Regions from separate parts of the Janthinobacterium sp. GL_088 genome, predicted to be linked through region 2. Evidence: predicted binding sites of a transcription regulator. Region 2 holds the regulator's gene; the other holds the start of a gene.
What was found. Region 2 encodes FNR, which switches genes on or off when oxygen is low (the NO sensors DNR and NnrR bind a similar motif). Its sites were predicted from a motif close to TTGATNNNNATCAA; they were not measured.
Positions count from the first base shown of each region.

Region 1: the regulator FNR is predicted to act here: its motif matches at 1,511-1,524, upstream of AC3IQ7_RS04450 (universal stress protein).

Region 1 is NZ_CM174453.1:991,192-995,593, reverse strand. Features, by position in the region: gene AC3IQ7_RS04460 (enoyl-CoA hydratase) at 1-63, opposite strand, end outside; gene AC3IQ7_RS04455 (MFS transporter) at 140-1,441, shown strand; gene AC3IQ7_RS04450 (universal stress protein) at 1,579-2,016, shown strand; gene mltA (murein transglycosylase A) at 2,046-3,248, opposite strand; gene AC3IQ7_RS04440 (hypothetical protein) at 3,337-3,471, shown strand; gene apaG (Co2+/Mg2+ efflux protein ApaG) at 3,495-3,869, opposite strand; gene rpe (ribulose-phosphate 3-epimerase) at 4,035-4,402, shown strand, end outside.
Region 2 is NZ_CM174453.1:280,097-284,498, reverse strand. Features, by position in the region: gene AC3IQ7_RS01195 (hybrid sensor histidine kinase/response regulator) at 1-1,737, opposite strand, end outside; gene fnr (fumarate/nitrate reduction transcriptional regulator Fnr) at 1,987-2,745, shown strand; gene AC3IQ7_RS01185 (FixH family protein) at 2,749-3,273, opposite strand; gene ccoG (cytochrome c oxidase accessory protein CcoG) at 3,376-4,402, opposite strand, start outside.

The DNA.
Region 1 (4,402 bases), 710 kb from region 2:
GCGGTTCAGGCGGATGACCGCCACCTTGTCCTGGATGTCGATGATCAGGTCTTCGTATTGCATAGTGTCTCCTCTCGATGAACGGTGCAACGATTGTAGCGGCTAACGGCAGCGGCGCGGCGGGTGCGCTGCTATTATTGTGAACCCGGTCACCTTTATCGAGCAGCGTATTTTCTCCTCCCTCTTTCAGTACTGCGCCAGCTACCTGCGCGGCGACGGCAGCGCCGCCAGCGTCAATTTCCGCCGCTTGTGGTTCAGCAACGGCCTCAATTGCTTCGGCGCCCAGATCACCTCGCTGGCCCTGCCCCTGTGCGCGGTACTATTGCTACATGCGACGCCGGAACAGATGGGCGTGCTGGTCGCCTTGCAGGCACTGCCGTTCGCCCTGTTCGGCTTGCCCGTCGGCGTGCTGCTGGACCGGCGCAGCAAGCACCCGATCATGCTGTTCAGCGAAAGCATGTCCGGCCTGGCCCTAGCCAGCGTGGCCGTGGCCTATTGGTGCGGCGTGCTGTCGATGCCATGGTTATATATAGTGGGGTTCATCATCGGCACGGGCTTCGTCGTTGGTGGCGGCGCCGAGCAAGTGTTTCTGACTTTCCTGGTGGGCCGCGACGGCTTGATCGATGCGCAATCGAAATTTGCCGCCACCGAATCGGCTTCGCGCCTGATCGGCCCCGGCCTGGCCGGCGTGCTGGTGCAAGTGCTGTCAGCACCCGTCGCCATCCTGTGCACGGCTTGCGGCTATCTGGTTTCCGTCTTTAATTTGCGCGCCATGAGCGTGCGCGATCCGCGTCCCGCACCATCCGACAAGCACGCCTTGCGCGACATCGCCGACGGCTTGCTGTTCGTCTGGCGCGAACCGCTGCTGCGCGCGCTGGCCTGGGGCGCCGGCATCTGGCACTTCCTCTTTTACGCCAGCATGGCTTTGACGGTGCTGTTCGCCACGCGCGACCTGGGCATGAGTCCTGGTGTGCTGGGCATGACGCAGATGCTCGGTGGCGCCGGCGTCTTGCTCAGCGCCTTCATCGTCAAGCCGCTGACGCGCCGCTACGGCGCCGGACGCACGATCCTGATCGGGCTGGCGTCCACCTCCGTGTGCTTTGCGCTGACGCCAACGATACCCGCCGCGCTGTTCGGCAGCGCGGCCGCCAGCGCCGTAGCGTATGCCATCTTGATGTTCTTTTTCGATTGCGGCGTGATGCTGTTCTTTATTCCCTACCTGGGCTTGCGTCAGAAGGTCACGCCCGATCCCATGCTGGGCCGCATGACGTCCACCATGCGCTTCCTGACGGTGGCGACGGCGCCGCTGGGCGCGCTGGCCGCCGGCTGGGTAGCGGAACACTTTGGCGTGCGCAATGGCCTCGCTTGCATCGCGGCAGGCAGCATTATGTTGACCGTCGCCATGGTGTGGGGCACGCCGCTGCGTAGCGTGCGCACCTGATGCGATGAACGGGCATACACTGCTGAAAGATTGCTTTGGCGACACTATTCACGCCAAAGCCTGTGAGGTTTGATTTACATCAAGGTTTTAATTGATGTAAATCCATAAGCTGTCTTACATCACTTGAGGAGCACGCTATGTTTAACACCATCTTATTTCCTACCGACGGCTCGCCGTTGTCCGACAAAGCCGCCGAGACCGCCCTCGCCTTCGCCCAACTGAACAAGGCCAAGCTGGTCGCCATCAGCGTGGTGCAGCCTTTCCCGTTCTCGCCGATGGCCGATGGCGGCATCGTGCTCGACGCCAGCCTGTATGAACAGCAGATGCAGGAAACGTCGCAACGCGCCATCGACAAGATCGGCGCAGCGGCAAGCGCCGCCGGCGTACCCTTCGAAGGCGTGGTGGCCGTGTCGCCGAGCCCGCACGATGAAATCGTCAATGCGGCGCAGACCTACCATTGCGACATCATCCTGATGGCCTCGCATGGCCGCAAGGGCTTGAACAAGCTATTCGTGGGCAGCGAAACGCAAAAAGTGCTGGCGCATACCCATCTGCCAGTCATGGTTCTGCGCTAAGCCACGGCCTACCCGGCGGCGCGAGAAATTCAGCGCGCCGGCGCCTGTTTCGGCAACAACACCCACACGGCGCCGCTCTGCTTCATGCGGCCCGCATTCTCGGCCGCTTCTGCGCCAAAGCCAAAGAAGTAATCGACCCGGATCGGCCCGCGAATGGCGCCGCCCGTATCCTGCGCCATCACCAGGCGCTGCATGGGAATCTCGCTATTGGCTTGCGTGGTGGACAGGAACACGGGCGCGCCCAGCGGCAGGAAGCGCGAATCGATGGCCACCGAGCGCTGCGGCGTCAGCGGCACGCCCAGCGCGCCCTTCGGCCCCACTTTCGGATCGGGCAGGCGCTCTTCCTTGAAGAAGACATAGCTGGGATTGGCGTTGAACAATTCATCCTTGCGCGTGGGGTGGCCGGCGATCCACGCCTTGATGCCCTGCGCGGACGCCTGGCTCAGGGTCAGCTCACCCTTGTCGACCAGGTAGCGGCCGATCGATTTATACGGGTGGCCATTCTGATCCGCATACGCCACACGCACGGTTTCCTGCGTATCGGTCAGCTGCACGCGCCCGGAACCCTGCACTTGCAGGAAGAAGGCCTCGACTTCATCATCCACCCACAGCAATTCCTTGCCCGTGACGGACGTGGCGCGCTCGATGTCGGCGCGGGTCGCATACGGTATCACTTTCTTTCCGACCAGCTTGCCCCGCAAGCGCATGTTTTTCAGTTCCGGATACACGCCGGACAAATCCACCGAAACCAGGTCGTCGGGCACCTTGTACAGCGGTGTCTGGTATGGGCCGCCGCGCTTGCGCGCGCCGTGCAGCAAGGGTTCGTAATAGCCGGTCACCAAGCCAGTATTGGCGCCATCGGCGGCCACCACTTGATTTGGCACAAAGAATGTCTCGAAAAACAGGCGGATGGCCTTGTCGCTGTCCGCATTCACCTGGCGCGCGATTGTGCACGACTCTTTCCAGTCCGGCCGCTTGACCAGCACGCCGCACGATGCCATGAAGGCGGGCCAGGCGGCACGCATGTCGTCGCGGGCCCAGCCAGGCAAGGCGGCAAACTTGGCGGGCACGAAGGTGGGGGCCGCCACATCCGTGGCATCCTTGGCGTCGGCCGGCTTGGCAGGCACAGGCTTGACGACGGTCGGCGCGATGGCGGGCGCCTTGCCGCTGGAAGCAGCGGGCGGTGCGGGTGGCGTGGTGCAGGCGGATAAAGCAAGCGCGACGGCGCCGATTGAAACGGGTAGACTACCGCGTGTCAACAGACGGCGGGTAAATACTAAGCTGCGGGTAAATAACATAGGAGTGCGTATGTGGATCTTAATGATAGAGGCGCTGGTGGCGTTCTTCTTGCTGGCATTTATAGTCTGGTGGACCATGTATTCAGGCAAAAAGCCCGCACCGCCGGCGCGCAAGCAGCTCAGTGAAGAACAGGACGCCACCGAAAAACTGAAGTAAGGGGGCAAGCCCCCGGCGTTTCCTTAATGCAGGGTGCGCGGCACCGACAGCACGAATTCGGGAATTAAAGCTTCGAACTGGTGACCATCTTCGGCCACGCAAAAGTATTCACCGTGCATCGAGCCTTGCGGCGTGCCCAGCATGGTGCCGCTCGTGTATTCGAACTGTTCGCCCGGCTGCAGCAGCGGCTGGTGGCCGACGGCGCCCAGGCCGCGCACCTCTTCCACCTTGTTGTTCGCATCCGTGATGACCCAGTGGCGCGAAATCAGTTGCGCGCCCGCCGTGCCCGTGTTGACGACGCGGATCGTGTAGCTGAACACGTGCCGCCCCTGGTCCGGTGCCGATTGCTCGGGCAGGTATTGCGTCTTGACCGTTACCGTAAATTCATAAGTCGCCATCGTCATTCCTATTCAGACATTGCCAGTCATATTGTGTATCGCGCGCGACGCATAGGTCATCGCGCGATGCGTATTCTGTGTTTCACCGTACTTCAATGAGGCATGGTAACGGCGTCAGGCGTAAAATAGCGCAAATCGCATTTTCTATCCTTTGGCTACTTCACCATGACAACATTCCGTATCGCTCCCAGCATCCTGTCCGCCGACTTTGCCCGCCTGGGCGAGGAAGTGCGCAACGTCGTTACCGCCGGCGCCGACATCATCCACTTCGACGTGATGGATAACCATTACGTGCCGAACCTGACCATCGGCCCGCTGGTGTGCGAAGCGATCCGCCCGCACGTGCAAGTCCCCATCGATGTGCACCTGATGGTCAAGCCTGTCGATCGCATTATCCCGGATTTCGCCAAGGCTGGCGCGAACATCATCACCTTTCACCCGGAAGCGTCGGATCACGTCGACCGTTCCTTGCAGCTGATCCGCGACAATGGCTGCAAATCGGGCCTGGTATTCAACCCCGGCACGCCGCTGCA
Region 2 (4,402 bases):
GCCCGTGCCGCCGAAGCGCCGCGTGATGCTCTGGTCGCCCTGGGAAAACGCGGAAAACAGCTGTTGTTGCTGCAGTTCCGTCATGCCGATGCCCGTGTCGCGCACTTCGAAGCGCAGCCAGGCGCGGCCGCTCTCGCTCTTGCTCTCGCTCTTGCTCTCGGCCAGGCTGACGGCCACCACCACTTCGCCGCTCTCCGTGAACTTGATGGCGTTGCCGGCGAGGTTGACGAGGATTTGCTGCAGGCGCTGAGCGTCGCCGACGAGGCGCCGCGGTACGTCGGGTTCGACGGCGATGGCCAGTTCCAGTTCCTTTTCGCCCGCATTCATCGTCATCGTCGTGGCCAGGGTATTCATGACTTCGTCGAGGTCGAATTCGACAGGCGACAATTCCATGCGGCGCGCCTCGATCTTCGAATAGTCGAGCACGTCGTTGAGGATACCCAGCAGCGACTGGCCCGCCACGCGCACCATGGTCAGATACTTGCGCTGTTCCGTGTCGAGCCTGGTATTGCCCAGCAAATACACCATGCCCAGCACGGCATTGAGGGGCGTGCGGATTTCATGGCTCATGTTGGCCACGAAATCGCTCTTCGCGCGGTTGGCCGCTTCGGCGCGGTCGCGTTCCTGTTCCAGCTCCGCCGCGCGCGCTTCGAGTTCCTGCTGCAGGCGGTCGCGTTCGCTCATCAGGCCGTTGAACGCTTCCGTCAGTTCGCCGATCTCGTCGCGCTGCCGTACCGGCACGGGGGTGAAGCGGCTGCCGCTGGTGCGCAGGGCCAGCAAGGTGTTGCGCAGGCGCACCAGCGGCGACAGCAGGCGCACGGTGACCCAGCCCAGAACGGCAGCGGCCAGCAGCGAAGCGAGGATGCTCCACAGCACCAGCCGGTACAGCACGCCATCGAACGGTTCGAAGGCATCCTCGACGGGCAGCGAGGCGGCCAGCAGCCAGTTCACGGATTTCAGGCGCTTGAAGCTGTTGACGGCCGTGATGCCCCGGCTGTTGGTGCTGACCATGCTGCCTTCGCCATCTTCCTTCAGCAACTGGGTCGTCGTCAGGTTGGCGTTCGGCTTGCGCGGTTGCAGCAAGCGGCTCGTATCGGGGTGCAGCACATAGCGCGGCACGGCGCCGCGCGTGAGGATGAAATAATAGCCGCTCTTGCCGATCTTTTCCGAGCGCAGGCGGCCCAGCAGGTTGTCCTTGTACAGGCGCAGCACGCCGATCACCACGCCGGCCACCCGGCCATCGGCGGCCAGCACGGGCGCCACCATCTGCACGATGGGCATGCCGCTCGATTTACCAAGCATCGGTTCGGTGATCATGGGCTGGCGCGTGCGCAGGACGGTCTGGAAATACTCGCGCTCGGCAACGTTGATGCCGGCGCGCCCCGCCACTTCCGGCATGTCGGCCACGATGGCGCCCTGCGCGTCGAGCACCAGCACGTCATCGAACAGCACCAGCATCGAGCGGCGCGAATAGTATTCGCGCAATTGGACGGGCCGGGCGATCAATTCCGGCGGCTGTTGCCGGGCCGTCAGGGTGACGATCTGCAGCAGCATGCCCAGCTTGTCGTCGAGCTCGGCAGCGGTGCGGGTGATCAGGGACGATTGCTGGCTCAGCAGTACTCGGGTGAAGTCGTCGCGCATGTGCTGCACCTGGATCATGGTGACCAGCGCGATCATGGCGATCGAGGTCAGGCTGGTGGCCAGCGCGACTTTTGCTTTGATGCCGAGAGGCTTCATGATTTCCTTTTCAGTACCGGGCGGCACAGGCGGCAGATAATGCTGTCAGGAATTTTCCTATCAATACACCAGCTTGGCAAGCGCCACCGCGCAAATTGCCCGCCCCGTACGGGCTTTTGACGATGTTGCCATATAATTAAAGGCTGGACGTCGTTTATTCGCCGAAATTACGGTGAAATTGGCATACGGCAACCCTGTATGCAGCTGTATGCAGTAAACTTGTTGTTGCATTTTCTAAAAGGTACCGACATGACTGAAGCGCTACTCACTCCCACCTTGCCCACCGTGAACGTGGAGGCGTTGCGTGCGCGATGCTCGACCTGCAGCATGCATCAATTGTGCCTGCCGATGGGCCTCGATGTGGGCGACATGGACAGGCTGGACCAGATCATCGGCCGCCGCCGCAAGATCGTGCGCGGCGCCTCGCTGTTCCGCATCGGTGACTCGTTCCAGAACCTGTATGCGATCCGCCTGGGGCACTTCAAGACGTACCAGATCAATCCCGGTGGCGAAGAGCAGGTGACGGGTTTTCAGATGGCGGGCGAACTGCTGGGCATGGATGCCATCAGCGCCGACCGCCACCACTGTAATGCAGTGGCGCTGGAAGACAGCGAAGTGTGTGAAATCCCGTTTTCCAGCCTGGAACAATTGCTGGGCAATATGCCGACCCTGCTGCGCCATTTCCACCGCATGATGAGCCAGGAAATCACGCGCGAGCAAAGCGTGATGCTGTTGCTGGGCAATATGCAGGCGACGCAGCGGTTTGCCGCCTTCATCGTCAACCTGGCGTCGCGCTATGAAGCGCGCGGCTATTCGGGCAGCAATTTCCAGCTGCGCATGTCGCGCGAGGAAATCGGCAACTACCTGGGCCTGACCATCGAGAGCGTCAGCCGCCTGCTATCCAAATTCAAGAAGGAAGGCTGGCTGCGCGTGTCGAACCGCGAGATCGAGATATTGCAGCCGGCCAAGCTGAAGGCCATTACGGCCGGAACCGACATCTGCAAATAAGGCTTACAGCTCTTCGTCCGCATGCAGCGCGATGCTGCGTTGCAGCGGCCAGGTCCAGATGCCGGACAGGCGCCACTCGCGTTTGTCGTTTTCCACCAGCACTTGCCAGCGGCTGCGCTCGAGCATCGGCAGCGCCACGGAAAAATTGCCGGCCGCATCGGGCTGCACCAGCACCTTGATATCCTTTTCCGGCAGGGTCGCATGCGCCAGGTGCAGCTGCAGCGGACCCTGGTAAGCCTTGCCGAAGCTGTGCACGGAACCGGTCAGGCGTGCTTGCGCCACGTCATACGACAGGCTCGTATCCATGGCCAGGTCGCTGGCGATCGTGTCGCGCTTCAAATCCTGGTTGATCGCCTTGCCCTGCTTGTAATAATCGCCCACCACCAGCGCATCGGGCTGCGTAAACGCGATATAGCCCATGAAGCTGCCGACGACCACGGACAGGCCGGGGCCGATCATCAGCAGCCATGGCCAGCGATGCTTGTACCACGGTGCAACGGGGGCTTGCAGTTTCAGACTGTCGGACATGATATTTCTCCTGTTTAATCAGCCAGTCCCCGCATGGGGACCGGCCTTCCTGCAACTTCGTGGCGGCGGCGAGGGCACCCGGTCCCCGTCCGCCTTTCCTTGTTAACGTGGCACGATGAATACCGCGCTTTCACGCACATGCAGCGACGGGTCGTCCAGCGAGTGCAATTCGATCGCAATCTTGTTCGAACCCTTCTCTCCCACGCCGTGCGGCACGCGCAGACGGATCGGCCAACCCAGCGTTTCCGTCGGCTGCAAGGTCACTTCTTCGCGCGTCAGCAAGGTCAGGCCCGGCAAGCCGGAAGCGCTGATCTTGAAATGCTGGGTTTGCTCCGACGTGTTCATGATCTGCAGACGGTAGACGTTTTCAATCATGCCGTCTTCCACTTCGCGTCCCATCGAACCGCGGTCGCGGATCACGTCCATTTTCAGGGGCGTGCGCAGGGCCAGCGACGTACATACGGCGATGATGATCAGGGCCAGGATGGAAGTGTAGATCAGGACGCGCGGGCGCATGGCGCGCTGGCGTATCTGCTTCGAATTGAAGTTGTTTTCCATCGCATGGTCGGTACTGTAGCGTACCAGTCCCCGTGGCCGGTCAACCTTGTCCATCACGCTGTTGCAGGCATCGACGCAAGCGGCGCAACCGATGCATTCATACTGCAGGCCGTTGCGGATATCGATACCGGTCGGACACACCTGCACGCACAGGGTACAGTCGATGCAATCGCCCAGCTTGTCGTTGTTGCCGGCCTTCTTGCTCATGGCGCCGCGTGGTTCGCCGCGCTTGGCATCATAGGTGATGATCAGGGTGTCCTGGTCGAACATGGCGCTCTGGAAGCGCGCGTAGGGGCACATGTATTTGCACACCTGCTCGCGCAGCCAGCCCGCGTTGCCGTAGGTTGCCAGGCTGTAGAACAAGACCCAGAACCATTCCCAGGGACCGAAGTTCAGGGTGGTCACCGACTGCGCCAGTTCCTTGATCGGCGTGAAGTAGCCGACAAAGGTAAAGCCCGTCCACAGGGCGATGGCGCCCCATGTCAGGTGCTTGGCCGTCTTCTTGAACGCCTTGCGCACGGAGGGGCCCTGCTTGTCGAGGGCCATGCGCGCGCTGCGCGTGCCCTCGATG